DNA from 3 places in the Salinivibrio sp. ML323 genome. Region 2 is predicted to be linked to each of the others. Evidence: predicted binding sites of a transcription regulator. Region 2 holds the regulator's gene; each other region holds the start of a gene.
What was found. The regulator CRP, encoded in region 2, controls carbon source genes, mostly activating them, when cyclic AMP is high. The targets are predictions, from matches to a motif close to TGTGANNNNNNTCACA.

Region 1 (5,065 bases), on a different contig from region 2:
ATGTCAGGCTTTTTTGCGCACGCCACGCGGCTTGGTTAGGCAGCACTGCATAGATGGGGTGAGTTTGTAAGGGTAAGCTTTGCAAGCATTCTGGCTGGGTGTCGGTGAGCATGGTGATTGCCACATCAATCTCACCATTGATAAGCGCTTGTTCGGTGCGCCGCCCCCCGTATTCAACAATACTGAGCGCCACATTCGGGTAGCGTTGGCGGTATTCACGCAGCACATTGGCATACAGCGGCCCTATCATCGGTGGCATCCCCAATCTAAGCTGGCCGCGCGCCAGTTGGTTAAGATCGTCCAGCTCGGTATTTAGCTGCTCGAACTCAGCAATAATGCTCTGCGCACGCTGATACACCACCTCACCAGCATCGGTTAACCAAAACCGCCTTCCCTCTCGGTGCAACAATGGCTGACCCACATCTTGCTCAAGGTTACGCACCATTTTACTGATTGTCGGTTGCGTCACATGCAACGACGTCGATGCGACAGTAAAGCTCTGCTTTTCCACTAAGGCAATAAAATAGCGCAACGCACGAATATCCATAAACGGCCCTTAAAAGCTAATCATTAACCATGTCATTTTGGCATAGTTGATGGCGAAAAAAGCAGAGGAACTGGCACTTATTACCATGCGTCACTTGGTTACACCTTCGGTAGCATGAAGCAGTCTCTCATTAAGTCTCGCTCACCGCGTTTGATACCTGCTCCTTTTGCCAAGCGCTCCCATTTCGACACGGCCTGGGCGACTTGAAGATAAATCTTGTCAGCTGTTTTCACATCAAGTTGAAAGTACTCCGCCACCTCAAACGCTAGGTCAATATCTAAAGCGTTATCTTTGTCGTCAATATTTAAGTGCAGACCGTGGGCATGTTGTGTTGAATTGATGTCGTAGGCGGGTGACAGTCGCCAACCTGTCGTGTCAAAAATAAAGCCATGATTACGTAGGTGATCGTCAGAGGGTGTTCATAGTTCTGTGTCACCCGGCGTTTAAAGATCTACGTAGTCGTCGAGCCGTCCTTCGAAGTGGATGCTCAGTTGGGACAATGTCAGGTTCCAATTCTGTACCGGATGCGTCCACTTCTCTGACGCCTTCAACATACCTGCATACAGCAACTTGAGCAATGCGTTCTCGTTGGCAAAGCCACCCTTGGTCTTCGTCAGTTTGCGGAATTGGCGATGAACAGCCTCAACGGCATTGGTCGTGTAAATCGCTTTGCGGACCTGTTCTGGGTACTTGAAGTACACCGATAGATTTTCCCATTTGCTGCGCCACGACTTTATGACCAGTGGATATTGAGCCCCCCATTTACTTTCCAGTTCATCTAACGCTTGCTCTGCGGCGTTTTGGGTCGTCGCGCGGTAAACGCACTTCAGATCGGACATAAAGGCTTTCTGATTCTTGCTAGCCACGTACTTCACGCTATTGCGGATCTGATGAATGATGCAGAGCTGAACCTCCGTCTTGGGATAGACAGTTTCAATGGCTTCAGGGAAGCCCTTTAATCCATCGACCGAGGCAATAAGGATGTCTTTGACGCCACGGTTTTGTAGGTCTGTCAGTACATTTAACCAGTAACGGGCACCTTCACTTTCTGAGAGATAAAGGCCAAGTAATTCCTTTTTACCCTCGATATTCAGCCCTAAGATTGTGTACAGGGCTTTAGAGACAAAGCGGCCATTTTCTTTGATTTTGTAATGGATAGCATCTAACCAGACGAAGGGGTAAACCGCCTCTAATTCGCGTTCTTGCCAGGCGCGTAGCTCAGGCACCAAACGGTCTGTAATGGCGTTTATCGTGCCATTGGACACTTCAGTCCCATACATCTCAAGAAGGTACTCACGAATACTTTTGTAGCTATTCCCAAGAGCAAATAATGAGATGATATTACGCTCCATCTCATCGGTTAGCCGAGTCTGATACTTCTTAACGGTCTGCGGCTCGAAAGAGCCGTTGCGATCACGGGGCGTGTCTAGTTCGAACGAGCCTGAAGCGGTTTTGATGGTTTTCTGAGAGACACCGTTTTTGCGATTAGGCTGACCCTCTTTGGTCAGGTGCTCATCCATCTCAGCAGCCAAAGCAGCTTCGGTGATCTGTTTAATCAACGGCGTTAGTAGTCCATCTTTCCCGTTGAGGTCTTGTCCAGATTGCAGTGCCTTAGCAAAAGCTTGAATATCAATTTCGTATTTGTCGGACATTGATGTATCACTCCCTGTTGAGGGTTAACTATAGGAGTGACACAGACTTTTGAACACTACCGATCGTCACTATTGGCAACCATGATATTAAACAGCATACGCCTCCAAAGCTGTGCCAAATCCGATTGATGCCCTATCGTCTCGTTTTTAACAACTCGATATCTTGCAGCTTCCTACCAAGTTCATCATCGAGCGCGACTTTACCTAGATCGTCTAACAAACCCAGTACGGCGAGCACATTGACATAATGGCCTAACGACACTGTCGGATCGCCTTTTGTGATTTTGCGTAGTGTTGGTTTCGAGATCCCTGTGCGCTGATGCATTCTATCTTGACTGATCCCTCGACGCTTCATCGCCAATAAGATGTTTTCACCTAATTGATGCAATATTTTCATCTGCCGCGGGAACACAGTGGCACCACGCTTGGGCGGCGCTTCCTTATCATACTTCATCATAATGAAACTAACACTCGATAGACATTCAATTTATGAAATTATAGTTTCATATCATAGTGAGATCAAAGACAACCCGCTAAGACTCGATTTTGTCAAAGCCAACATGACGGACTGTCCAAAAAATGAAACTATAAATTATTTTTAAGAAATTATATGGAAATATAGTTTCACTTTTAGTACTGGGGATGTATAACGACAAACTGATTATTGACGGGACTGGGTAGTCACTAACGCAGCTTTATCGCTCAATAATTCATGCCATTTTGGCATAGTTTAAATAAAAAAAAGTCACTTTATTCACTCTCTGCTAAGACGTAAACTATGAGCCATCTCACAGATTCTTGGCACGCCTTCGATGCAATTGATTAAAAACGCCTTACTTACCCTACTACAAGTCTTTGTCCTTGCTGGCATTTGGTTCTTGTCTGATTGGTTGGTCACAACCTTTGCTATTCCGCTGCCGGCCAACCTCACCGGTATGTTGCTGTTGTTAGGCGCATTAATGTTGAAAATTGTCCGTGCCGATTGGTTGCGTCGCGGGGCAGCCTGGCTGTTAGCCGAGATGTTGCTGTTTTTTGTGCCGGCGGTGGTGGCGGTGGTCAACTACCAAGATTTATTGCTGCAAGAAGGCGGTAAGATCATGGTTGTCCTGATTCTAAGTACCGCGATGGTGATTGCGTCAACCGCTTGGGTGGTCGATAAAGTGTATCGTTTTGAGGTTAAAATGGCACGCCGCCGCAGTAACCACCACGCGCACCACCCTGATCTAAAACCGGAGTGCTAAGCCATGATGTCTGCTTTACCTACTTGGCTTCATGCCTCGTTATTGAGCGTCACCTGCTTTTTAATGACCCTTGGCTTTTATTACATGAGCAAATGGCTGTATCGCTGTCACCCCTCCATTCTGGTGATGCCATTGTTGCTCGCGCCCTTGCTGATTGTCGCGGTGGTGGTTGGGTTTAAGATCCCGTATCAAGACTACATGGCGCAATCTTACTGGCTGCTATGGCTGCTGGGCCCGGCGACTGTGGCGTTTGCGATCCCTGTGTATGATAACCGCGCGCTCATCCGCCGCCATTGGTTGTCACTGTCGATAGGCGTGACTGTGTCGGTGCTGGTCGCGATTACCAGTACTGTGGTGTTAGCGCGGGTGTTTGAGCTGTCTGAACTGCTGCAACGCAGTTTGGCGATGCGCTCAATTACTACCCCTTTTGCCGTCGAAGCCACCAAAGCGATTGGCGGGCAAAGCGATCTCACCGCGCTGTTTGTGGTTCTCACTGGCGTAATTGGGATGGCAATCGGTGAAAGTATTTTGACCGTGATTGCGATTCGATCACGCTTGGGACGCGGCGCAAGTTTGGGCGCATCAGCACACGGAGCGGGCACCGCTAAAGCCTATCAGATAGGCCATGCCGAAGGGGTGGTGTCGAGTGTGGTAATGATGATTGCTGGCATGGTCACTGTGCTGCTTGCGCCTGTGTTGGGTCAGCTGCTTTGGTAGGTGATCGCTAAGGGCTTTTCTGCGCTACGTTATCTGTAACAACAGAAAAGTGGGAAAGGATGAAAGTTTCTGCTTGTCGCGCAGGTCTTTATCCTCACCAACTCTAATAACGAGGCGATCATGAAACAGCACAAGTTAATGTGGCGCGTTATCGCGTTTACAGCGTTCAGTTTGCTATCGATAGCAAGTTATGCGGCGGTAAAAGATACCGCCACCACAGACCAAGGCTACCAAAAGGCGACCCTCGCTGGCGGCTGCTTTTGGTGTACAGAAGCTGATCTTGAAAAGCTCGACGGCGTGATTGATGTGGTGTCTGGCTACTCAGGCGGTGAGCTGGAAAATCCCACCTATAAAGAGGTCTCGTCCGGCACCAGTGGGCATATTGAGGTAATTGATGTTACCTATGATCCCAACGTGGTCAGCTATGAACAGGTGTTAGACCAGTTCTTCCGTCATATTGACCCTACCGATGACCAAGGCTCATTCGTTGACCGTGGCCCGCAATATCGTCCCGCGATCTTTTATCGCTCTGAAACGCAAAAACAAACTGCTGCCGATTTTATGGCGGAAATTGAAGCGTTAGGCGTGTTTAAAAAGCCGCTGAAAACCGAATTGATCCCGTTTGAGACATTCTGGCCCGCAGAAAGTTATCATCAGGATTACTACAAAAACCACAGCATTCGCTATAGCTACTACCGCTATGCATCAGGGCGTGACCAGTATCTGGACGAGATTTTTGGTGATGATCGCAAAGACAACCCGGTCACCTTGCGTGAGATGATTGATGCGCAAAAAGCGGAAGAGATGACATCAACGAATACTCGCTACTCGCGCCCCTCGGATGAAAAAATCCGCGCGATGTTGTCAGATATGGAATATGAAGTCACACAAGAAGACGGCACTGAGCC
Region 2 (12,732 bases):
TTAGATGGTTTGGGCTTTAGCCAACCACAAATCCACTGGTCACTCACCCAGTTCTCAGGTGGCTGGCGAATGCGGCTGAACTTAGCACAAGCGCTATTATGTCGCTCTGATCTATTGTTGCTCGATGAACCCACTAACCACCTAGATCTCGATGCGGTCATGTGGCTAGAAAAATGGCTACAGCAATATCCAGGTACCTTGGTGTTGATCTCTCACGACCGGGATTTCTTGGATCCTGTTGTCAATCGCATCATTCACATCGAGCATCAACAGCTCAATGAATACACGGGTAATTATTCCGACTTTGAGCAAATGCGCGCGCAAAAATTGGCGCAGCAACAGGCGCAGTACGAAAAGCAACAAAAGCAAATTGCCCACATGCAATCGTATATCGATCGCTTTCGTTACAAAGCCACCAAGGCCCGCCAAGCGCAAAGCCGGATCAAAGCCCTTGAGCGGATGGAGAAGGTATTGCCCGCGCAATACGATAACCCGTTTAGTTTTACCTTCTTCACGCCGGATGCCTTACCCACCCCCATTTTAATGATGGACAAAGTGGCGGCGGGTTATGATAAGACACCTATTATTGAAAACATTCGCCTTAACCTGGTGCCGGGGGCGCGCATTGGCTTGCTGGGGCGCAATGGGGCGGGTAAGTCGACCCTGATTAAACTCCTCGCGGGCAGCTTACCCGCCATGGCCGGTGAATTAACCTATTCACAAGGGGTGAAAATTGGCTACTTTGCCCAACACCAACTCGATACGTTGCGCATCGACGATACGCCACTTCAGCACCTAAACCGGTTAGCCCCCACCACCGCTGAGCAAACCTTACGTGATTTTCTCGGCCGGTTTGGCTTTCAAAGCGACAAGGCGCTCGAGCCCATCGGGCCCTTCTCTGGAGGCGAAAAAGCCCGCTTGGTGCTCGCCTTATTGGTATGGCAAAAACCGAACTTACTGTTACTCGATGAGCCAACCAACCATCTGGACTTGGATATGCGCCAAGCGCTGACACTCGCCTTACAGTCTTACGAGGGCGCGATGGTGATTGTCAGTCACGATCGCTTCTTGCTGCGCGCCACCACCGATGACTTGTATTTGGTCGACAATGGCGCAGTGCTACCCTTTGATGGAGACTTGAACGATTATCACCGTTGGCTGACCGATCAACAGCGCGCCGATCGTGCCGAGAGCAAAAAACAAGCGGCCGCGGAGAAAACGGCGCCGCAACAAACACAGGTGGATCGTAAAGCGCAAAAACGCCGCGATGCCGAGTTACGTAAGCAAACCGCGCCTTTGCGGAAAAAAATTGACAATCTAGACACACAGATAGAACAACTCTCTGCCATTATCTCTGACGCAGAAAATCAGTTGGCGGACCCCGAGATTTACCACAGTGATAATAAGGCGCGGCTCACGGCGCAATTGCAACGTCAAGCGGATGCTAAATCGACGCTCGAAGAGGTGGAACAAGAATGGATGGAGCGACAAGAAGAGCTGGAAGCCCTGGAGGCGACATTCAATCAGGACTAACCCCTGGGATGGCGAATCCCGCCGACCTGTGGCAGTTTTGTTTACATCATTATGGCAAGCCCGAGGTAAAGCAAGCTTGCCTCAGGCTGCAAGACGAGCACCAAGGCAACGTAAATCTTGCCTTGTTACTCGCCTGGATTGAACAACACGGCTATGGGCTTGCGCCCGAGAGCCTCACACAACTGAAGCATGCGTTAAGCCGCTCTGAGCATTTGCTTATTGCCTATCGTCACCTTCGGCGAGAGTTGAAGCCGCGGGTCGGCAGTGGGCAGTACAAAAAAATGCTCAACTTTGAGCTCAGTTTAGAAAAATTCCAACAGCAAGATTTAGTCGATGCCCTCAATCGTCAAACCTGGCTCACGGACACCGCCTCTCCTCTCGCCTACTATTGCCGTCAGCTGTCACCATCAGCACGCAACCTATATACATCACTGAAGGTGACGCCCGCCGAGGAAGAGGGAAGCAACCATGATGACACCGTTTAAACCCATTCCCAGCGCGCGGAACGCGCACTTACAAACCTTGTTGCCTCGCTTTTTGCGTCGAGCCCCGCTTTTCACCCCTCGCTGGCAGCAATTTGATCTGCCTGATGGCGATTTTGTCGATCTGGCATGGACACATCAGCCGCAGCCTGGACAGCCGATTGTTGTTTTATTCCATGGCTTAGCAGGCAGTTTCGACAGCCCGTATGCCAACGGCTTGCTCGCGGCCTTCCAACGCCAAGGTTGGTGCGGCGTGGTGATGCACTTTCGCAGCTGCAGTGGCCGCCTTAATCGTGCCGCGCGAACCTATCACTCGGGAGAAACCCAGGACGCGCGTGCCTTCTTCACCCATTTGCGTCAAACCTATCCAAAGAGTCAAATTGGCGCAGTCGGGGTCTCTTTGGGGGGGAACATGCTGGTGCGTTACCTGGCGGACTATCACGATGATCCCATCGTGGCCTGTGGTTGCGCCGTGTCGCCGCCACTTGACCTTGCCGCTTGCTCGATGCGTATCCAACAAGGCTTTTCCCGTATTTATCAAGCCTATTTGTTGCGATCGATGCGCCAAACCCTAGCGGAAAAACTCACACGTCATCAGCAAGTGGGCCGATGGCACGCGGGGGAGCGCCCGACGATAAAAACCCTGTTCGAGTTTGACCAAACCGTGACTGCCCCGCTTCATGGCTTTGACGATGCGCACCATTATTATCACGCCTGTAGCGGCCTTTCCGTGCTTAATACCATTAAGACACCGTTGGCCATCATTCATGCCAAAGACGATCCTTTTATGACCGACGCGGTGATCCCAACCTCCCCATTACCCGCGAACATTGATTATCAACTCACTGAGCATGGCGGCCATGTTGGCTTTGTCGCCGGTAGTTGGCGCCAACCTCAGTTTTGGCTTGAGCAAGCGGTGCCTGGCTGGCTCGCCGCTTATTTGCCGCATGAGTCACTGAGTAAGTCGGCGCGTTAGCACCGTCAAAGGAAGCAAAGAGAACCACTGCATTGACTGGTATGATCGGGTAAAATGCGAGCCAATTCACAACATTCACATCAGGCATCCGAGGATGCCATCCTGAGATCAATAAAAGGTGATGTAGTATGATGGTTCCATGGCAGTCGATTCCTGACGAGACGCTGACAGCGTTAATCGAGCACTTTGTGTTACGGGAAGGAACCGATTATGGTGAGCAAGAAGTCAGCTTTGCACAAAAAGTGGATGATGTTCGCCAACAATTGCAATCCGGGGACGCCGTGATTGTATATTCCGAGTTGCACGAGACAGTGGATATTCGTCGTAAAACAGCACTCGGCTCTTAGCATCGCAGTACACGCCGTATCGCGATACAAATTCAGACTGAATGACAGGGCGCGTCATGTCGGCTAAACATCCTATTATTGCGGTCACCGGCTCATCAGGAGCCGGTACCACCACCACCTCGGAAGCCTTCCGAAAGATGTTCCAGATGATGAACATCAAAGCGGCCTGGCTAGAAGGGGATAGCTTTCATCGCTTTACCCGTCCTGAAATGGACGTCGAGATCCGTAAAGCACGTGAACAAGGCAAACATATCAGCTACTTTGGCCCCACGGCCAACGATTTCCCGCGGCTAGAGCAGTTTTTCCGTGAGTATGGTGAGCAAGGCACCGGGAAATATCGCCGCTATTTACATACCTTTGATGAAGCGGTGCCCTATAACCAAATGCCTGGCACCTTCACGCCATGGCAAGACTTAGCCGACAATACCAATGTATTGTTTTACGAGGGACTGCACGGCGGAGTGGTCGATGGTGATGTCAATGTTGCACAGCATGTCGATCTCTTGATTGGAATGGTGCCGATCGTCAACCTAGAGTGGATTCAAAAATTTGTCCGCGATACGCGCGATAGAGGCCACTCTCGTGAGGCGGTGACCGACTCGATTGTGCGCTCAATGGATGATTACCTGCACTACATCACCCCGCAGTTTTCTCGTACCCATATCAACTTTCAACGCGTGCCGACGGTAGATACCTCAAACCCATTAAATGCCAAAGGGATCCCGTCTTTGGATGAAAGTTTTGTGGTGATCCGCTTTCGTGGAATGAAAAACGTCGACTTCCCTTATCTGTTGCAAATGATCACTGGGTCGTTTATGTCACGGCATAACACCTTAGTGGTACCGGGAGGAAAAATGGGCTTTGCGATGGAATTGATCATCCGTCCATTGATCCAACAATTGATAGAAAAAGGCAAGATTGGCTAAGGCGTAGCGCATCCATGATGTATTACTTCTCAAGCCGTGATCTTAGCCACGTTTTTGCCAGATTTTTAGGCGGTTGGCCTAGATCAAAATCAAGAAATCACCAACAAAAAAAGATACACTCTTGTTAACATACAGTGAGCTTGTAGCCCGCGTTCAGACTTCGTATTCTGTGCAATGATCTGATGGGTTACCCCTCAGACAAAGATAGGACGTTGTTGCCGGGCAACACATGCAGAGGAAATAAGTTATATGGTTCCAGGAAAACCTCAAACAGACCCTACACTCGAGTGGTTCCTTTCACATTGTCATATTCATAAGTATCCGTCTAAAAGCACGCTTATCCATGCAGGTGAGAAGGCGGAGACCTTGTATTACATCGTGAAAGGGTCTGTGGCCGTACTGATCAAAGATGAAGAAGGCAAGGAAATGATCCTGTCTTACCTTAACCAAGGTGACTTCATTGGTGAGCTCGGACTTTTCGAAGAAGACCAGGAGCGCACTGCTTGGGTGCGCGCTAAATCACCGTGTGAAGTGGCAGAAATTTCGTTTAAGAAGTTCCGCCAGCTCATTCAAGTGAATCCTGACATCTTAATGCGCCTGTCTTCACAAATGGCGCGTCGTTTGCAGGTAACGAGCCAAAAGGTCGGGGATCTCGCCTTCCTGGACGTCACAGGCCGCATCGCGCAAACCTTGTTGAACTTGGCTAAACAGCCGGATGCCATGACTCACCCTGATGGTATGCAAATTAAGATCACCCGTCAGGAAATTGGCCAAATCGTCGGCTGTTCGCGTGAAACCGTGGGACGTATCCTCAAAATGCTGGAAGAGCAAAACCTCATTTCCGCACACGGTAAAACCATCGTGGTATACGGCACACGCTAATTGCGCCGCTCTCTGTATCACCAACCGACGCCCTGGCGTCGGTTTTTTTATCTCCGCTTTCTGGCAAGCGTCTGGATAACTTCTACACTCAAAACGATATGGTTAACATAAAACTAACAAGGTATCGTTTATGAAAAAACTCATGGTTTCTCTCACCGCCTTGGCGCTCTCTGTGTTTTCAGCCCATGCCGTGTCCAATACCACAATTGTGCACCCCGAGCCACGCGCTGGGTCGGCGCTTGATCTCTATGCCATTGAGCTGATTGAGTTTCTTGCCGAAAAATCAGGAGAGCCTGTCACCTTGCAAGCTTTTGACGGCCAAATTGGCTCTCAGTCTCGTAAGGTGGAAATGCTCAAGCAAGGCAAGCTCACTATCGACTGGCTGGGTGCCGACCGCACGCTGGAATCTGAACTGATCCCCATTCGCTATCCCGTGTTTCGTGGTCTACTCGGCCATCGCCTGTTTATTACCAACCAAGCCACGGAGCCCCAACTCGCTCAGATAAGTAGCGCGGGTGATTTGCAGTCTCTTACTATGATTCAGGGACAGGGCTGGGCCGACGTCAAGGTGCTCAACTCAGCGGGATTTCGCGTACGCGAAATATCGAGCTTTGAAAATATTTTCAAAGTGGTTGATACAGGTCGTGCTGATCTCTTCCCGCGTGCCTTGATTGAGCCTTTTAGTGAATTAGCCGAGCGGCCACAATACGGTAATCTGTTAGTTGACCCGCATCTGATGCTGATCTATCGCTTCCCGATGTTCCTGTTTGTGTCTCCGCAACATGCTGACGTCGCCGACATGTTGAATGGTGCTTTTGAAGCGGCATACCAAGACGGATCATTTATTGAGTTTTTCAACAACGCTCCGCTGGTCAAAGAAACGTTTGAAAAAGCCAACATTGGTGAACGCACCGTGATCCGGGTCGATAACCCGCATTTAAGCAACGAAACACAAGCCATTCCAGACACGTATTGGCTCGATATCGAGGCTCAATAGACGATAAAAAAGGGAGCATAGCATACGCTCCCTTTTCCCTATGATGTCGATTAAGCGATGTGTGGCGCACTAATGGGTGCTTTCAAAGATTTTGTCTGCCGAGGCAGCCACAAAACCTTGGTAAAGCTCACCATTGGGCAGAACATAACGCTTAGCAAACTCATAAAAACCACCCGGGATGGTTTGCGTGTCATCAGAAAAAGCAACTGGCACGCGATCTGCCATGGTGGAGGATTGCTCCAGATACACCGACGCGTCACCTTTGACTTCCCCGCCTGACTCGTTAATCGCAAAGCCATTGTCGCGCAATCGGTTATTCACCGAGAGGCAATCATCATGCGCATTCAGCTGATTCACACTCACGGTAAAATGGTTGGCACCATAACCGTGTGCCGCCACCCAAGACGCATATTCACTCTCTTCGGCAAGTGTTTGATAGGTTGCCCAGTCAATGTCCCACAAGCGACCCTGATGGAGAAAGTCACTGCCTGTGAGTGACGACGCATCAACTTGTGCCACCAGCTTCTCAACAATCGCCTGAAGCGCGGGCGAGCATTGCTCGACCATCAACTCACTGATAAAGACTTTTGGCATCAGAGGATCGGGGTGCTCAAAATGGCAGGCGTTGAGCTTTTTCGCTTCAAAGGTATAGTCCCCTTTTTGCTGATAGCCTAACGCCAGGAAAGGGCGCGCCAATACCTCAAGCCCAACCTTGGGCAACCCAAATGTCCGCAAAGCAATATGATCATTGATCAAAGGCTGCCCTTCTTCTAACAAGGCATGCACCTTGTGTGCCGATGGGCACAGGCGGTTGATGTAGTCCTGCCACAGTTTGTCGAATAACGCTTGGCCACTGTCCATGTTGCTCTCCTTAGTCCTGTTGAGTCGGTATACCGGGGGCGAACGTATCGGGCAGCACTACCTGCTCGCCCTCCATGGAGGCCATGGGATAAGCACAATAGTCTGCCGCATAATACGCGCTAGGGCGTAAGTTCCCCGACGCGCCTGGCCCACCAAAGGGTGCATCGCCACTGGCTCCGGTCAATTGACGGTTGCGGTTAACAATCCCGGCACGAATATGGTCAAGGAAATATTGCCATTCCCCATCGTCTTCACTGATGAGCCCAGCAGACAACCCATAACGGGTGTCATTGGCTTTGGTCACCGCATCGACCATATTCTGATAGCGCTGCACTTGCAGCAGCGGACCAAAATACTCTTCATCCGGCAAGTCTTGGATACCACTGACATCCAAGATCCCTGGCGAGATCACCGCATCATGCTGATGTTCACACTCAATCACCGGCTTCGCGCCGAGGTCGACCAACTTTTGCTGTGTGGCCAAAATACCTTCCGCCGCTGCCACTGAGATCTGTGCGCCCATAAACGGGGCCGGATCATCAAACTGGCCGCCCACTCGCACGGTTTTTGTCCATTGTGCTAGGCGCGTTAAGATCTTGTCACCCACTTCTCCCTCAGGCAGCAGCAGGCGGCGTGCACAGGTGCAACGTTGCCCCGCACTGAGATACGCGGACTGAATGATGGCATAGACGGTGGCGTCTAAATCACCAAACTGATCACTGACCACTAGGGGATTATTTCCCCCCATTTCTAGCGCCAACATCTTATCGGGCTGACCGGCGAACTGGCGATGGAGGATATGGCCGGTATTGGCGCTACCGGTAAACAACAAACCATCAATGCCTCGGGCTTGCGCCAGTGCCTCACCGGTATGACGGCCACCTTGCACCAAATTGATAAGGCCATGCGGCAGCCCCGCCTCTACCCAATATTCCAGCGTTTTCTCCGCCACTTTTGGCGTTAGCTCTGAGGGTTTAAACACCACACTATTACCGGCCAGTAATGCGGGAACAATGTGGCCATTGGGCAGATGACCCGGGAAGTTGTACGGACCAAAAACCGCCATCACACCTAACGGACGGTGACGCAACACAGCTTGCGTACCATTGACGTCCTTCTCGCGGGATCCTGTTCTCTCGTGGTAAGCGCGCAATGAAATCGCCACTTTGCCTACCATGGCACCGACTTCGGTTTTGGTTTCCCAGAACGGTTTGCCCGTCTCTTCAGCAATAGTGCGCGCTAAATCATCGGTATTCGCTTTTACTATCTCGGCAAAGCGTTCAACCAGCGCTTGGCGCTCGGCAAAGTCGGTATTTCGCCAACGGAGGAAGGCCTCACGAGCGGCACTCACCGCTTGTTCAACCTGAGGGCGCGTCGCTTCTTCACCTTGCCAAATACATTGACTATCAAAGGGATTTTGCGAGGTCATTACCTCACCCTCGCCTTTGACCCATTCACCGTTAATCAGATGGCCTGCTGATTGCGTTGTCATCTTATCCCTCCATGGCAATCAAACGCAGCTGATCGCCTTCTTTTACATTCAATGCGTCTGCTACCGCGGGGCTAATCACTGCCTGATTGGTTTCATGATCGACCGCCGCTTTCGCCGCCGTGGCGCGGAAACCGGCAAACTCCGTGTTCGATATTAAATAGTCCTGCGCGCTGCTGTGCTCTCTGACGCTTGCCGAGGCGTTGAAAGAATGACGCACGGATTCGATATTGTGACGTAAGCATTCTACCGTGGGGCCGGCATCAAAGATGTCGACATAACCTCGGCACGAAAAGCCCTCTTTTTCCAACAAACGCAGTGCTGGACGGGTATTTGGATGCACTTGCCCAATGACAGCACGTGCTTCTTCACTGAGTAAGCTCACGTAAATCGGTAATTTTGGCATCAAGTCGGCAATAAAGCCCTTGGCCCCAATCCCGGTGAGGTAGTCGGCCAACGTGAAGTCAATGTTAAAGAAGTTATCCTTCAACCATTGCCAAAACGGCGAGTTGCCGTCGTCATCCGACACGCCACGCATTTCTGCAAAGACCACGTCTGCGAAACGCTCGGGAAATTGTGCCAACATCAAGAACCGACACTTAGATAAAAGCTTGCCGTTTAGGCCGCCACGAAACTCAGGGCGCATAAATAAGGTGCAGATCTCTGTGGTGCCGGTGTAGTTGTTGCCAAACGTCAGCACTTCCACAATGTTGTGCACATTCAATTTACGCGACGAGTGCACCACCTTAGTCAGGTGGTAACTGTAAAATGGATTGTCGAGACCAATCGCGGCTTCGATGCCTGTTGTTCCCGCAATTTCGCCGGTTTCTAAATCTTCAGCGACCATCAAATACCCTTCCGGGCCAGGTTCAGTCACCTTTTTGGCAAAACTTTCTAACGAATTATCAATTCGCCCTTGGAGCAAATCGGCATCTACCGGCAACGAGGTAAACCCGTGGCCGGACGCTTCCGCACACAACATCAGTGCATCAAAATCTGATGCACGGATAGGCCGAATAACTAACATCTCAAATCCCTCCGAGTGTATGAGGTCGCTTATCCTGCAACAACCTTCGCAATCGCGCGCTCCAGGCGTGCCATCCCTTCTTCAATATCGGCTTTGGTAATCACCAATGAGGGAGTAAACCGCACCACATTTGGGCCGGCGACTAATACCAACAGGCCTTCTTCACCCGCAGCAACCAGAATATCACGTGCACGGCCTTCCCAGTCTTGGTTCAGTGCCGCACCGAGTAGCAAGCCTTTGCCACGGACTTCACTGAAAATGCCGTACTTATCGTTAATCGCTTCTAAACCATCACGGAACCATTGCTCGCGCGCCATCACACCGTCTAAGACGTCAGGCTTGGTCACTTCATTGACCACCGCTTCTGCCACCGCACACGTCAATGGATTACCGCCATAGGTGGAGCCATGAACACCCGGCTTCATATGTGCCGCGAGACGTTCGGTGGTAAGCATGGCACCAATGGGGATACCGCCACCCAATGATTTAGCCGTCGCCAGAATGTCTGGCTCGACCCCTGATTCTTGATAGGCATAGAAGGTACCAGTACGGCCATTGCCAGTTTGTACTTCGTCAAATATCAGCAACGCATTGTGCTTATCACACAGCTCGCGCACGGCCTGCAAAAAGCCTGGCTCTGGCGGCACGATCCCACCTTCACCTTGCAATGGCTCCATCATCACCGCACAGGTGCGATCGGAAATATGGTCAGCCAATGCGGCGATATCGTTATAAGGAAGGTGGGTAACATCGCCAGGCTTTGGACCAAAACCGTCAGAGTAGGCAGGCTGACCGCCCACTGTCACGGTAAAGAAGGTGCGACCGTGGAAACCTTTGGTGAACGCGATAATTTCACTTTTGTGCTCGCCGTGCTCCTCTTTTGCCCAGCGGCGCGCCAGTTTAAGCGCTGCTTCGTTGGCTTCGGCGCCTGAGTTCGCGTAAAACACGCGGTCGGCAAAGGAAAGCTCAGTGAGGCGTTTGGCGAGGCGCAACGCGGGCGCATTGGTCATCACATTGCTCAAGTGCCACAGCTTCTGCGCTTGCTCAGTCAGTGCATCCACCATGACCGGATGACAATGACCTAAACAGCTCACCGCGATACCACCGGCAAAATCGATATACTCTCGACCTTCCTGATCCCAGATACGCGATCCTTTACCATGATCCGGGATCATCGGCATTGGGTTGTAACATGGCACCATGACTTCGTCGAAGAGTTTACGTTCTACTTTGTGCTCCATTGTCATCACTCAATCCTTCTGTGTTTTATCTATGACGCATAGTATTTACATTATTTTAACTGCAGCAATAGCAGATTATGTTTTGTTTTCAGCAGGGTAACCGAACTCATGCAGTTTACAGAGATAGTTATGCATAAACTGTGAGCAGGGAGAAGCGCAGAGCAAGCAAGACTATGATGCCAAATAGGCAAGACTGAAGGGAGAGACTACCCAGGCTGCATAAGGTTGCAGCCATTGATAAGGCAGTCAAAAATCGCGAAATGTAAAATTAGTGATAAAGATCGCGATTTAGTGCAATGCTGTGTAATGGCGCACGACTGAGATGGCCCCAAGTCATAGCGCTTAAAACGGTCGTGACCTTTAGTTGACGGGGTTATTGTTGGAGAAAGTTGGCCAGTAACGCATGCCCCTCTTGGGTGAGAATGCTTTCTGGATGAAATTGTATCCCTTCTACCGCCAGCTCTCGGTGTTTTAACCCCATGATGATTTCGCGCCCATCCGCCTCCGTGGTGGTCGCTGTTACCATCAAACAAGCAGGTAAGCTGTGTAGATCCACCACTAAGGAGTGATATCGCGTGACGGTAAGCGGGCTTGGCAAATGCGCAAAGATACCTTGTTCTTTGTGGTCGACGGGCGATGTTTTACCATGCATCACTGCCTTTGCGCGTATCACCTTAGCACCAAATACTTGCGCCAGGGCTTGGTAGCCTAGACAAACACCTAAAAGGGGAACCTTTCCCGCAAAGTGCTCAATCACCGCCAGCGAGATCCCCGCCTCATCGGGGGTACAAGGGCCTGGCGAGACCACGATATGCGTGGGCGCCATCGCCTCTATCTCCGCCAAGCTAATCGCATCATTGCGTTTGACGCAAACAGACGCGCCCAATTCACAAAAGTATTGATACAAGTTATAGGTGAAAGAATCGTAGTTATCGATGATAAGAAGCACTGTGCTCGGCCATGCGATTGAAAACCGGCATGATGCTAACACAGTGCTTATAGAGCGTCATCCTAGCGTGAACCTGGGACGACGCTTATTGGTTAACGGTTTAACTGACAGCGAAAGCCAGTGTATGTCACTGTCATCGGCGTGTCGGCAGGCGCACGACCACAATAAACAGGGAACAGCCCCAAGGCTTTTACCGACACCGCGATACGGTCATCTGCGGTTAACTCCAAGGATTGAACCAAAGGACTGGCTTGGTTGAACGTGCGCGTCGCGCGCCATTTCATCCACGCATGAGCCGGGCTTTTTTGCCCATTAAGCAGCGGTACAATGGGTAAAATGCTGCGATTGTTCACGGTCACAGAAACAGGCACCACAGGCTCTGGGTAGTCAAGCGAGATCAAGACAGGGTCGTGATCAGAGGATGAGAACACATTGTCCGATTTCACCAAATCGCCGGTATATTTGCGGCTATATTCAAACAGCGTACTTTCTACCGAGTTAATGTGCCACTCTTCCACGCCAACCACTTTGCTCGCCAAGCTGGCATTGGCCAAAGCATGATCCAAGGCACCCAGCTCACCCGAGAACGAATATGAATAGGCTTTGTCCCCTAGCCAGTCGGTGGCCAAATTGGTATACCCCAATCCCTCTTCCACCGGTTGGCCGGTTGCATGCATAGGCACACCACGAATTTCGGTGCCCGCAGCGGTGAGAATATCGCGCTGCCCCTCGCGGCGCTGATAGTCCGTCAGCACACGAACAGGATCTTCTTTGGCGTACGCATTTAGGTCACCCAAGATCAGGACATCGCCATCTACGGTGTCTAATCGCTCACCTAATGCCACCGCCGCCGAGACGCGGAACTCATTGCAACGCCCCTGCAGATCAGCCGTTTCACTATCAAACTCGCCGGCAATCCAATCTTCATAACAGCCCGAGCCCTTTGATTTAAAATGATTCACCACCACACTCAAAGGTTGATCATTGACCATAAAGCGTTGGATCAAGCTATCACGCTGGTA
Region 3 (12,732 bases), on a different contig from region 2:
CATGTTTGTGCTCGCGGTTGTAAAGGTCCCATGGGGCTTTTGACGGGATATACAGCAAGCTGGTGTAGTCGTTTTTACCTTCGACGCGGTTATGGCTCCAGGTCAGCGGTTCGGCGAAGTCATGGGACACATGTTTATAGAACTCTTTGTATTCGTCTGCCGAGATATCTGACTTAGCACGGGTCCAAAGCGCTTGCGCTTTGTTGACTTGTTCCCACTTACCTTCGCCCGTCTCGTTACCTTCCTCGTCTTTCTCTTGCGTCCACATTTCTACCGGTATACCGATATGGTCGGAGTATTTACCGATCACCTCACGGAGACGCCAATCATTGAGGAATTCTTTCTCGTCGTCTTTAAGATGCAGCGTAATTTCAGTGCCACGCTCTGCTTTGCTGATAGGCTCTAGGGTATACTCACCTTCACCGGTTGACTCCCACTGCACTGCCTCGTCGGCCGCAAGACCCGCCGCGCGAGTGCGCACGGTTACCTTGTCAGCCACAATAAAGGCAGAGTAAAAGCCGACCCCGAATTGGCCAATCAGGTTCGAGTCTTTGCTTTGATCTTCGTTAAGCTGTTTAAGAAACTCTTCTGTGCCTGATTTTGCAATGGTACCGAGGTTAGCGATGACGTCATCACGACTCATACCAATACCATTGTCTGAGACAGTTAACGTACCGGCATCACTATCAAAGGAAAGACGAACGCGCAGGTCACCGTCGCTTTCATAAAGCTCTGGCGCGGACAATGCTTTAAAGCGCAGCTTGTCAGCAGCATCTGACGCGTTTGACACCAGCTCTCGCAGGAAAATCTCTTTGTTTGAGTAGAGAGAGTGGATCATCAACTGCAGCAATTTGGAAGTATCAGAACCAAACTGATGTTTTTCTGGGGTTTTCACGCTCATGTCAATCTACCTAACACTATGAGGATTAATGGCGACGTGGACTCGATGCCCACGTTTCAATGAATTCGTTACTCAGTCTCCTTGGATATAGGGATCCGGTACCACGCTTTCAAGGCCTAAGTGGTCAAATATAAGCCAGTTAGTGTTAAGGTGCCGACACTCGAGGTATATCACACAGGCTGAGGCTATAAACCATAGAAAAAGAAAAGCCTAACCAGAGGCTAGGCTTTGCAAGTCAGTAGCGTGATTGACATCGCTGCTTTGACGGTTGGTGTTGCCACATTGTCTTTCGGCCCCTCGCGGAGGAAGACAATGTCACAACCGGTAGGTGCGGTCTCTTGGGCACGGCAGGCGCGTCTAGCGATACTTCAACTGTTGGCGACCGATAATCGAATGAGACAGTGTCGTACCGTCGACCAGTTCAAGCTCGCCGCCCATGGGCACGCCATGTGCGATACGGCTGGCACCCACTTGGTGCTCTTGACAAAGCTCAGCGATGTATTGCGCCGTGGCCTCGCCTTCCACTGTTGGATTGGTCGCCAAAATAAGCTCTTGAATCGGTTCGTGCTGCAAACGCTTTTCTAGCACATCAAGGCCAATGTCTGCCGGACCAATGCCATCAAGCGGTGACAGATGCCCCATCAAGACAAAATACCGCCCAGCGTACTGCCCGGTCGCCTCGACGGCCGCAATGTCTGCTGGGCTTTCAACCACACAGATCAACCCGGTTTCTTGGCGTTTCGGGTTATCGCAAATCGCACACACGTCTTGCTCGGTAAAGGTTCGACATTGGCTGCAGTGGCCAATGTCTGTCATTGCCGTGCTCAGCGCTTGCGCGAGAGCCAGTCCACCTTGGCGATTTCGTTGCAATAGGTGGTAGGCCATCCGCTGCGCTGATTTAGGGCCCACCCCGGGCAAACAACGCAGCGAGTCCATCAGTTGTTCAAGTAACTGGCTGGTGCGCATAGATTAAAATGGCATTTTCATGCCTGGTGGTAACTGCATACCGCCTGTCACGTCCGCCATTTTCTCTTTTTGTTGCTCCTCAACACGACGGGCAGCATCGTTGAATGCGGCCGCGATCAAGTCTTCCAGCATGTCTTTATCATCTTCCATCAAGCTATCGTCGATGTCGACACGACGGATGCTGTGGCTGCCTGTCATGGTGACTTTCACCATGCCTGCGCCCGCTTCGCCTGTCACTTCCATGCTGGCAATTTCTTCTTGTACTTTCTGCATGCGCTCTTGCATTTGCTGCGCCTGCTTCATCATGTTACCCATACCGCCTTTACCAAACATAATTCTCTCTCTTGGTTAGGTGTCTTAAATTGGTCGAATGCTGTCTTCCTCTAACTCCGCCGCAAAGCGTTGAAGCATAAAAGTGACATTCGGATCATTATGCAGGCTGTGTGTCGCCTGCGCTAATTTTTGTTGATAGAGCTGCTCTCGCCGCTCTAACGGTGTGATTCCCGCTTCCCCGAGCTGCACCTCTAAGGTTATGGGGGCACCCAATGCCGTCGTCAAGGCCTGAGTTAATTGCTGCTGGGCTTTTTCGGTATTCAAGTGCGATTGATCCGGGCGCAATGTGAGCTGTACGCGCTCACCTTGCTGGGACATGGCCGCGTTGAGCGCCATTTGCTTGACCAATCGCTCCACCTCCAAGCTGTCTGCCAGTGCACACCAAGGATCTTGCGCATTGGTTTCCTCCACCAGTTTGTCACGCATGGCAGGCGTTTTTTCATGCTCTAGCGCCTGCTTTATCGACTTAGGGGTCAGGGTTGGTACGACCTCAGGCGATTGTGACACAGGCTGAGTAGGACGCCATTGATAAGGCTCTGACGATACCTTACTTCCATGCGATGTTTGCTGGGGGGCTGACGTCGAATTGCCCGTTTGATGCGCCGGGGCGGACACAGGCGATGCACTCTCTGCCGCCGTCGCTACGCGATCGAGCACAGATAACGCATCAGTCTTGGCCGGTGTCCGTCCCGTCTTTTTTACCCCATCTCCCGTTTTATCAGCTTGACGTTTCATACGACTACGCAGCTGATTACGCGCCTGAATAAGGCTAGAGGCAGGCGAAGAGGCAGATGGCTCACTCGCGGGCGCTGCATCCGGCACCGAGTCATCGACCACCGGTTGGCTTTGCTCGACGACACTCGCGTCACGCGCCTCACTGCCGGACGCATCTATGCTGGGCTCCTCCGCGCCAGTCTTTGCCATCGCCTGCTGAGGCGCTGGCGCGTGGGGAGCATTGGCGTTTTGGGGGCTTTCCGGCGTATCTCGGTCATTGCGCACCGGGGTACCGCCCATGGTTCGGCTCTGTTGTGCCTCATGCTCCTGAGGCGCATCGCTTGGTGGCGCTTGGTTTGGCGACGCCACACTGGCCGATGAGACCTGCGCTTTTAATGCATTCAACGCTTGCGAGGGATCTTTTTTTACCGGCGGCTGTGGCGCAGAAGCAGGATCGTGTGTCGGCACCGCTATAGTAGCCGGTTCATACGGCACGGTTTTGACCGGCTGAAACGCCAGCATACGCAGCAAGACCATTTCTAATCCCGCCCGCCCATCAGGGGCGTAAGGCAGGTCTTGCCGTCCTTGCAGTGCCATTTGGTAACACAGCTGCACATCTTGTGGCGCAAGTCGCGAGGCCAAGGCGTGGATCCGTGCTTGCTCACCACTGTCGTCATCATGCGTCTGAGGCAGTGCTTGAGCCAACGCCACATGGTGAAGCTGACTGGCTAACTCTTTGAGTAAGCCATCCCATTCCACCCCGACGTGCGCAATCTGCGCCAGCATGTTCATCAACTCGACCGCATCATGGTTCGCCAAGGCTTCAAGGAGTAAGAGTGCGTTATCGGTACTCAGTGTCCCTAGCATCTCTGCCACTGCTTGGGTGCTAATTTGGCCATTTCCCAGCGCAATCGCCTGATCGGTCAAGCTCAAGGCGTCGCGCATACTGCCTTCCGCCGCCCGTGACAATAGCATTAACGCACGTGACTCTGCCTCAACACCTTCTTGACCTAGAATATGCTCTAGCTGCGTTTGGATCTGACTGGCGTCAAAGTGCTTTAAATGAAACTGCAAGCAACGCGATAAAATGGTGACCGGTAGCTTTTGTGGATCCGTGGTCGCCAGCAGAAACTTCACGTATTCGGGCGGCTCTTCTAACGTTTTTAACAAGGCATTAAAGCTGTGGCGCGACAGCATGTGTACCTCATCGATTAGGTACACCTTATAACGGCCACGTGCAGGCTTGTACTGGACGTTATCGAGCAGCTCGCGCGTGTCTTCTACCTTGGTACGAGAAGCGGCATCAATCTCCAGCAAGTCAACGTACCGGCCCTCGTCGATCTCACGGCAGGTTGCGCACTGTCCACATGGCGATGACGACACGCCCTGCTCACAATTAAGCCCTTTGGCAAAAATACGCGCAATAGTGGTTTTACCCACACCGCGAGTACCACTAAACAAGTATGCGTGATGCAAGCGGTCATGATCCAACGCATTGGCCAAGGCCGTCAGCACATGACTTTGACCAGCCACAGACTCAAAATTATGGGGTCGCCACTTACGTGCGAGAACTTGGTAGCTCATGTCAATTCGCTTCCTGTATGCTTATGGCTAACGCGATACCCTGCACATAACCTGGCATTAATGACCGGCAAATTCGCACAAGCTATAAACCTTGATCCCAAGCGCGGCCAGTTTTTCTTCCCCGCCGATATCCGGCAAGCTTATCACAAAGCCAGCGTGTTCTACGGTGCCACCTAAACGGCGCACCAACTTCACGGTGGCTTCTATGGTGCCGCCTGTCGCCAGCAGATCGTCAATCACCAGTACTTTATCCCCCTCACCAATCGCATCACGATGGATTTCCAGGGTATCTTCACCGTATTCCAGCTGGTAGTTTTCGCTGATCACCGCGCGTGGCAATTTACCAGGTTTGCGAACTGGCACAAATGGCAGCCCTAGCGCAAGCGCCAGAGGCGCACCGAATAAAAAGCCACGTGACTCGGTACCAATCACCTTGGTAAATCCATGATCGCGATATTGTGCCACCAAGGCATCAATCGTCGCTTGGTAGGCAACAGGGTCTTCCATTAAGCTGGTGACATCGCGAAATAAGATGCCAGGTTTGGGGTAATCTGGGATGGTTTGAATACTTTGTTTGATGACATTCAAGCTGTCGGTGCTCATGGCCAATTCTCGCCGATAAAAAACGCAAACCGCCATGTTATGAATTTTCGGCCGAGCCAGCAACAGATTCCGTTTCAGGTAGGCGGAGAAACCAGCACAAGAGCACAATTAGGCAGGTAATCAGTAACGCTTTCAGCCACATCGCCCCGACGATATAAATGGAGAAACTGAAACTTGCCACAATCATGACGGTCGCGCGTCGTTTTACTTTGCGACTAATCGCGCGCTTTTGGTACCAATCGGTCAATATGGGTCCAAACGTGGGGTGGGCGTGAAGCCAGTTAGCGATACGAGGAGAGCCTCGCATAAAGCAGCCACTGGCGAGCAGCAAAAACGGCGTGGTCGGGAGTACCGGCAAAAAGGCGCCTGCCGCGCCCAGCGCGACCCATAACCAACCTAACCCATTCCATAACCAACGCCAAGGGGCTGTCGGTGCTTGCTGCATAATCTCTACTACCTCTCGATTCGCGATGGTTGCGCTTGTTCACTCACGCTAAGTGTAGTGGCAGAGACGATGGAGGTACAGGATGGCGAATAAGGAATACGGTGCGGTAAGTGAACAAGGCGGTGATTAGCCGCCAAAAACAATGCCAAGCCAGGTGAGACTGGCAGGTAAGGTCGGGATCAGTAGTACCAGCAGAAAGCCGATGAAGTACTTAACGTTATAGGGCTCTTTAAAATCGTGTTCCATTTTGTTACTTCACTCACAACAGCATAACAACGGTGAGCGGCTACTATAGCTCAGGTCAACAGCGCTAAAAACGGACTCTTTGTAAGGTTTTAGCTGATTCCTTGATTTACATCAGGGTAACAACTTGTGTGACTGCGTCATGATAAACGTCATTTTAGCCAATCAAGCGAACTGACCATGGATACAACAACCCTTGCTCAGCTGGGGCGTGAACTTAACCGCGAACGCACTGAGCTAGTAGCAACACTAACCACGCGATTGCGTGAAGACTGGGACAAGCATTGCGAAAACCTCACCATTTCGGATCTGATTAAAGAAAGCCAAGGGGTACCTGGTGCTATCCGATGCCTCGGTGAACGTTTAGAAAAAGTCGATGCGGCTTTATGTGCCATGGATTTGGAGATTTATGGCTTGTGTGCCGATTGTGAAAGTGACATTCCACTGGATGATTTAATCAATGATGCCGCCGAGCAGCGCTGCCCACAGTGTCGCGCGTCCAATTATTATCATCACGATCCAGCCACTCGCCGAGCCACTGCGGGAGCACGTAAAACCGTGTGATCGCGAGGTCGACTTTCGCTTGTCTCACCGTGGCTTAAACGGAACGCGCCCAGCATCAGCTGGGCGCGTTTTTTATTGACTGTCTAAAGCTGTCAAGTGGGTGATACTGACTACCACGCCTCCCTCGAACACGCGCTTAATCTTGATCAATGATCCAACGACGGAACGACTTACGCTCTTGGTCACTGGCTTTGGTATACCAAAGCTTAAGCTGCGACAAGGCATCACCCTTAATTGAGGCTTGGCCTTGATCGTCCACCTCGACTAATACGTCGTTAAGGTTTTTGCTTTCACCTTGGTCGATAATAATACCGTTTTCGCGGTTGTACTCCGCCACCAGCGCTTCCATATCGGCATAGGCGCCAAACCCATCACCTTTAAGCTCGACCGCCTCTAACGGCATTACCTCGCCGTTATCAAACTCAGCCTGCCATTGTGGGTTATCATCAAAATAGCTGGTCGCTTGGGTTTTCACTCTTAGGTTGGTATCAATGTTAATGGTGGCATCGCGGCCATCAACGTCTAGCTCAAACAGATACGGACGCGAGGTAAAAATCACCTCTTTACTGCCTCGCTTTACTTCGCCATCAAAGCGCATCACCAACTGGTGGGTGCCATTAGCAAGCTCAATGGTCTGCTGCGGCGCCCAGTTTTCAAAACTGATTTCCTTACCATCAACCACCACAAACTCAATATTGGGCGCGGAGGTAATTTCCGCCGCACTAGTCACACTCGCTGCTAAGAGAGTGCTGAGCACCAAGCCCATACCTACTACTTTTTTCATCTCTACTCCAAATCGTGATAATAAAAAAGCCGCCCTAAGGCGGCTTTTGTAACCAGTGCTACATGTAGCAATAATGGTTTAAGCTCAATTAGAACTTAACTTCCATACCTGCTACGTAGCCGAAGTCTTCTTCATCACCGTCGCTGTCGCCAACTTCTGCATACACGTGTGCGTTGCTGTGCAGTGCATAAGTCACGTTGGCATAGTAACCGTTCACGTCTGAAGCGTTGTCTTCTACGTCTTTGTTGTCGTAACCAACCGCAAAGGTGGTTTTACCCATAGTGTAGTCAGCAGCGATTGACATATAATCAGTGTCTAAATCATTAGAGCCATTGTCTGTAGAGACACGCCCGACTGATGCTGCTAGACCAACATTTTCAATGCCAGCATACTCAATTTCAAAGTTGTATGCGTCAATTTCTTTATCATCAGTACGGTCTACGTTATCAGCTTTCTGATAATAAACACGCGCGTCAACGTCAGCTACACGGTAGCCTAGGCGTGCTTCATAGATGCGAGTGTCGTCGCCAGCGAGGTAGCCTTTGTCATCAACATCGTTATCGCCTAAAGAGCCATCATCAAAGCCGTCGCTCTTGTCAGTGTAGGTTGCAGCACCGTAGAAAGTACCGTTGTCGTAAACGTACTTGCCTACTTGTTGTGCATGAGTGTTGTAACCGTCACCGAAAGCATTTTCAGCAAGCTCGTAATCTTTGGTGATACCAGCGTCATCCATCAGCAACAGCTGACGACCTGCGGTGAACTGACCCCAGTCACCTTTCAAACCAACGTAAAGGACGTTGTTTTCGACGTTACCGTTACTACCAGTGATATCGCGAGTTTGTTCTTTACCGCCGTTATCAATGTCTGTAACGCTATCTGCGCTTTCGAATTCAAAATCTACTGCCGCGATTGCACTAAGAGAGTCAGATACAGCAACTTCAGTATCAAACTGAACATCACCGTCGTCTAGACGCCATTTCGCATCTTGGTTGTTACCGATTTCTTGCATATACTGAACTTCAGCGGAACCCGACGCGTCTACTTTAACGCCGTTTGCGTCATACAGGTTGATGCTTGCTGATGCTGAGCCTGCAGCCAGCAGAGCTGGTACTGCCATTGCTAGAATAGTCTTTTTCATGGTTAATCCACTGCCTTTTCTATTTAGTCATTATGAGTTCCTTCTTGGAACTCTGTTTTATGGTGACTGTCACTCTATTACCAGCAGCAAACGCTGCGAAGCACAAAATGCCAGTTCACTGAAACTTCGTGGCTAATCGTGCAGAACATTTGTAGTTCTGTCAACTCGCCGGAAGCGCATTACAATCTAGACAAAAAACGCTTAAAAACAACGATATAGTGACATTTGTTGAACTGAGATCACAGTTTAATTAACTCAACACCCGCCTTTTGATGAAAATAAACAACAAACATTAACAACATAAAACACCAAAAATTACAGAATTAGTTGCTTACATTAGAATAAAAAACTAATCAATAGCTTAAATCAGGCGTTTTGTTAATCAAACGGCAGATCAGCAAGATAGCGAAGAATGGTTCAAATTAAATTCGTGACCAAGATCTCATATCTGTAAGGAAATCTTGCAGTTCGCGATCGTTTTCACGTTTTTGCTCCGTGTTATACTGGCCGCCAACCTTTGCAACTCGGACCTGTTGATGCWCAGCCCTGCCGTAAAATCAGACATTCGCGCGTGCTACCAAACGCTACAAGACCAACTTCCCCACTTTATTCCACGCAAAGCTCAGAACTATTTGGTGGCAGAGCTCGCGAAAACCTTGGCGGGTGATTATGAGCCCAAGCGTCGGCTGCTGGTGGCCGAGGCCGGCACTGGGGTCGGTAAGTCGATGGCCTATCTGATGGGGGCGATCCCATTTGCACTCAACAACAATAAAAAAGTGGTCATTTCCACCGCGACGGTAGCGTTGCAAGAACAGCTTGCCAATAAAGATATCCCGTTTTTTCATCGCATCTGCCCCAAACCGTTTGATTTTATATTGGCCAAAGGGCGCCAACGCTATTGCTGTGCACATAAGCTAAGTGCAGTGGCAGATACCGAGAGCATTCAAGGCGCGCTCTTTACCCAAAAACCCAAGCGCAGCGAACAATTGTTGCTGAATGATCTTTACGAAGCGCTAAGTCGGGGCAAGTGGGATGGTGACAGAGACAGTTGGCCAAAACCCATTGCTGATCATCTTTGGCAAGCCATCGCCTCTGATAAGCACACTTGTCATGCCGGTTTGCCCGCCCACCGTGGTTGCCCGTTTGCTAAAGCACGTGAAGCGATGGATAAAGCGGATGTGGTGGTGGTCAATCATAGCTTGCTGCTCGCCGATCTCGAACTCGGCGGCGGGGTGATCTTGCCCGAGCCAGAGCAGTGCCTGTATATGATTGACGAGGCGCACCACCTTCCCACGGTGGCGCGTGACTTTTCAGCCGCCAGTGCCAGCCTGTTGGGTGTGATCAGCTGGCTGGAAAAGCTCAATCAAGCGACGACTAAGTTGGGAAATACCGCGGATATGACGCGCGCACACCGCTTTGTTGATAGCTTACTCGAGGCGATACAAACCCTGATCCCAGGGCTGCGCGAGGCAAAAAACATGCTCAGTCAACTGTCGCTCAACGACGACGGTTGTTATCGCTTTGCCGACGGTGAACTGCCCGAAGCCCTGATTGCGCCCAGTGAGCAGCTTAAAACCGCGAGCAAAAAAGCTCATCAAGCATTGGGAAAAATTCATGATTTGATCAATGAGCGTCTGAAAGAAAATGACATTTCGGCAAAACTGGCTGATCCGGCGCTCGCGGAAACCGCGTTTTTCCTGCAACGGTTAGAAAACCTAGAAAAGGTGTGGACCTTGATGGCTCAACCTAATTCGGAGAAAGGCGCTCCCTTGGCACGTTGGGTGCAAGCGTGTCGCGAGCGCGAAGGCGATCTTTGGGTGCATGTTTCTCCTTTGGAAGTCGGTTGGCGCCTAGATCAAATGCTCTGGTCTCGCGCCGCTGGCGTGGGCCTTTTTTCCGCCACTTTGCGTGCTCTAAATCGGTTTAGCTATTTCTGCCGTCAGGTTGGTTTGAGCGAAACCGACGGCTCGCGTTATTTAGCCTTGCCCTCACCCTTTGATTACGCCAATAAAGCGCGCCTAGTGATCCCGACGATGCCTTGTGAGCCGCAAGCCAGTGCCTTTACAGAGGCATTAAACGATAAAATACTTGAGCACCTAGAAGGTGAACGTGCCTCTTTGGTGCTCTTTGCCTCCTATTGGCAAATGAAGCAAGTGACACAAGCGATTGAACGTACCTGCAAGCAACGGGGCTGGCAGCTGCTTTGCCAAGGGAGCCAGTCGCGTACCGCGTTACTCAAAGCGCATCAACAAGCCGTTAATAATGATAAAACCAGTATCATTTTTGGCACCGGCAGTTTTTCCGAAGGTTTAGATTTACCCGGTAACTTATTGACCAACCTTATTATTACTAAAATCCCCTTTGCCGTGCCGACGTCGCCGGTTGAAGAAGCACACGCTGAATATATCGAGCGCTGTGGTGGCAATCCGTTTTTACAAATTGCCGTACCAGAAGCCAGTAAAAAGCTGGTGCAATCCGTGGGGCGACTACTGCGCAAAGAAGAGGACTCTGGTAAAGTAGTGCTCCTTGACCGGCGCATTATCACCCGCAGATATGGCCAATCTTTACTCGACTCGCTGCCGCCCTTTAAGCGCGTGATCGAATCTTAAACTGATGAGTTAACATGCTGGAACTGATTGACCTCTCTACTTTAGTTATTCTGGGGCTGACTGCGTTTGTCGCTGGATTTATTGATGCGGTGGCTGGCGGCGGCGGCATGCTCACTGTGCCTGCCCTGTTATCGCTAGGCCTGCCGCCGCATGTTGCGTTAGGCACCAATAAGCTGGCCGCGACCTTTGCTTCAAGCACCGCTGCCTTCACTTATTATAAAAAGCGCCTATTTTCTCCCTCGTTTTGGCAACATGCTTTTTGGGGCACTTTAATTGGCGCCACGGCCGGCACCCTGCTGGTGGACGTGTTAAGCACCGAGTGGCTCGAAAAAGCCATACCAATCGTGGTATTGGTGGCCGCGGTGTATACCATTTGGCACCCACACCCAAAGGGTGATAACAACCAGCTACCCGCACCTTGTCCGAAGTTGCCAATCAAACAATGGAGTCAAGGTTTATCACTTGGCTTTTACGACGGGGTAGCCGGCCCGGGAACCGGCGCGTTTTGGACGGTTTCCACCATGTCGCTCTATCGGATGAATATATTGCTATCCTCTGGGTTGGCAAAAGCGATGAACTTTACCAGCAACTTCACCTCACTGGTGGCGTTCGCACTATTAGGCCATGTGAGCTGGGCACTGGGCTTAACCATGGGTGCGTGTCTTATGCTGGGTGCCTTTATTGGCGCACACTCGGCCATCCGCTTTGGTAGCCGTTTTATTCGCCCTATTTTTATCACCGCGGTAGTTATTCTAGCGGGCAAACTTGCCGTTGATGCGTGGTTTTAGCCCTCAATAAAAGAGAACGACACCATGAAAGCGCAAATCGATGCCATGGCTCAGCATTTAGACCAACTCGCTGTTCAAGCGGCAGAGGTCGATCGGCGTCGCGGCGAAGCCAAAGCCCCTTTATTTGCCACGCCACTTTTTCACTGCAAAGGCAAGCTGTTAACGCCTTGTGTTAATGAAGCCCAAGGCTTATTGGCGGTGATGCGCCGCGACCATCAACAAGGCATGCTAACGGATGCGCGCGCGACCCATATTTGCGACACCTTGTTATCGCAAATCACCGCACTGCAACGTGAGCTTGCCACCCAACCTTTACGTAAGCAAGAACAAGCGCGGCGTGGGCCACGGCGACAGTCAATCGGTGAACTTTATCAAGACTTGGCCAAACACCAAGACTGGGAAAGGCGTCTCGCCGACAAACTCCGTGATGCCAACGCCAGTGTTGAGATGGCTTCCAGTCCGGCTATACGGCAACAGCATCAAAAGCAAGTTCTCGCGCTCGAGCAGCGTCTAGCACGATGCACCAAAGCCCGAGAGCGTATTGAAACCACCATTACTTACCGGGAAAAGCGATAACGTAAGGAGCGAATGTGCTACCACTGATATACCATCCCATTTACTCTGATTTCCCGCTTCCCGAGGGTCACCGTTATCCTCTGCAAAAGTACCGGCTGCTCTTTGAGCGCTTGCAAGCGCTTGCCTTGCCGGTTGCGTTTTATCAGCCCACCGCCGCGCAAAGAGAGATCATTGACGCGGTCCACGATCCCGCCTATGTAAGCCAATTACTCGAGGGCAACTTGCCTTTGGTTAAAATGCGTCGTATTGGGTTTCCTTGGAGTGCGTCGCTCATAAAACGCAGTTTAACCTCTCTGGGTGGCACCACCTTAACGGTGGATCAGGCATTGCGCACAGGCCTGGCGATTCACCTTACTGGCGGCTATCATCACGCCCACTATGATTTTGGCAGTGGCTTTTGCTTATTTAACGATCTAATGATTGCCGCGCGTCATGCTCTCACACAGCCGGGCATAGAGACAGTGATGATCGTCGATTGCGATGT

Region 1: BZG13_RS13480 (CidA/LrgA family protein) is a predicted target of CRP. The motif match lies at 2,977-2,992, and genes of this name have one in related genera.
Region 3: dinG (ATP-dependent DNA helicase DinG) is a predicted target of CRP. The motif match lies at 8,705-8,720, and genes of this name have one in related genera.

Annotation. Positions count from the first base shown of each region.
Region 1 covers NZ_MUES01000032.1:22,777-27,841, reverse strand. Annotated here, with positions in the region: gene BZG13_RS13500 (LysR family transcriptional regulator) at 1-547, opposite strand, end outside; partial or broken gene BZG13_RS13495 (HipA domain-containing protein) at 646-948, opposite strand; gene BZG13_RS13490 (IS256 family transposase) at 991-2,199, opposite strand; gene BZG13_RS13485 (helix-turn-helix domain-containing protein) at 2,333-2,596, opposite strand; gene BZG13_RS13480 (CidA/LrgA family protein) at 3,012-3,440, shown strand; gene BZG13_RS13475 (LrgB family protein) at 3,447-4,157, shown strand; gene msrB (peptide-methionine (R)-S-oxide reductase MsrB) at 4,278-5,065, shown strand, end outside.
Region 2 covers NZ_MUES01000006.1:11,661-24,392, forward strand. Annotated here, with positions in the region: gene BZG13_RS05845 (ABC transporter ATP-binding protein) at 1-1,533, shown strand, start outside; gene BZG13_RS05850 (TIGR02444 family protein) at 1,542-2,018, shown strand; gene BZG13_RS05855 (hydrolase) at 2,002-2,991, shown strand; gene BZG13_RS05860 (YheU family protein) at 3,120-3,338, shown strand; gene BZG13_RS05865 (phosphoribulokinase) at 3,395-4,264, shown strand; gene crp (cAMP-activated global transcriptional regulator CRP) at 4,514-5,146, shown strand; gene BZG13_RS05875 (hypothetical protein) at 5,277-6,143, shown strand; gene BZG13_RS05880 (DUF1338 domain-containing protein) at 6,213-7,004, opposite strand; gene astD (succinylglutamate-semialdehyde dehydrogenase) at 7,015-8,496, opposite strand; gene astA (arginine N-succinyltransferase) at 8,498-9,520, opposite strand; gene BZG13_RS05895 (aspartate aminotransferase family protein) at 9,550-10,767, opposite strand; gene BZG13_RS05900 (anthranilate synthase component II) at 11,135-11,710, opposite strand; gene BZG13_RS05905 (ExeM/NucH family extracellular endonuclease) at 11,803-12,732, opposite strand, start outside.
Region 3 covers NZ_MUES01000017.1:6,293-19,024, forward strand. Annotated here, with positions in the region: gene htpG (molecular chaperone HtpG) at 1-901, opposite strand, end outside; gene recR (recombination mediator RecR) at 1,259-1,867, opposite strand; gene BZG13_RS10490 (YbaB/EbfC family nucleoid-associated protein) at 1,871-2,200, opposite strand; gene dnaX (DNA polymerase III subunit gamma/tau) at 2,225-4,498, opposite strand; gene apt (adenine phosphoribosyltransferase) at 4,556-5,101, opposite strand; gene BZG13_RS10505 (YbaN family protein) at 5,139-5,546, opposite strand; gene BZG13_RS10510 (hypothetical protein) at 5,970-6,353, shown strand; gene BZG13_RS10515 (YccT family protein) at 6,490-7,137, opposite strand; gene BZG13_RS10520 (porin) at 7,226-8,275, opposite strand; gene dinG (ATP-dependent DNA helicase DinG) at 8,812-10,884, shown strand; gene BZG13_RS10530 (sulfite exporter TauE/SafE family protein) at 10,899-11,672, shown strand; gene BZG13_RS10535 (primosomal replication protein) at 11,697-12,248, shown strand; gene BZG13_RS10540 (histone deacetylase family protein) at 12,263-12,732, shown strand, end outside.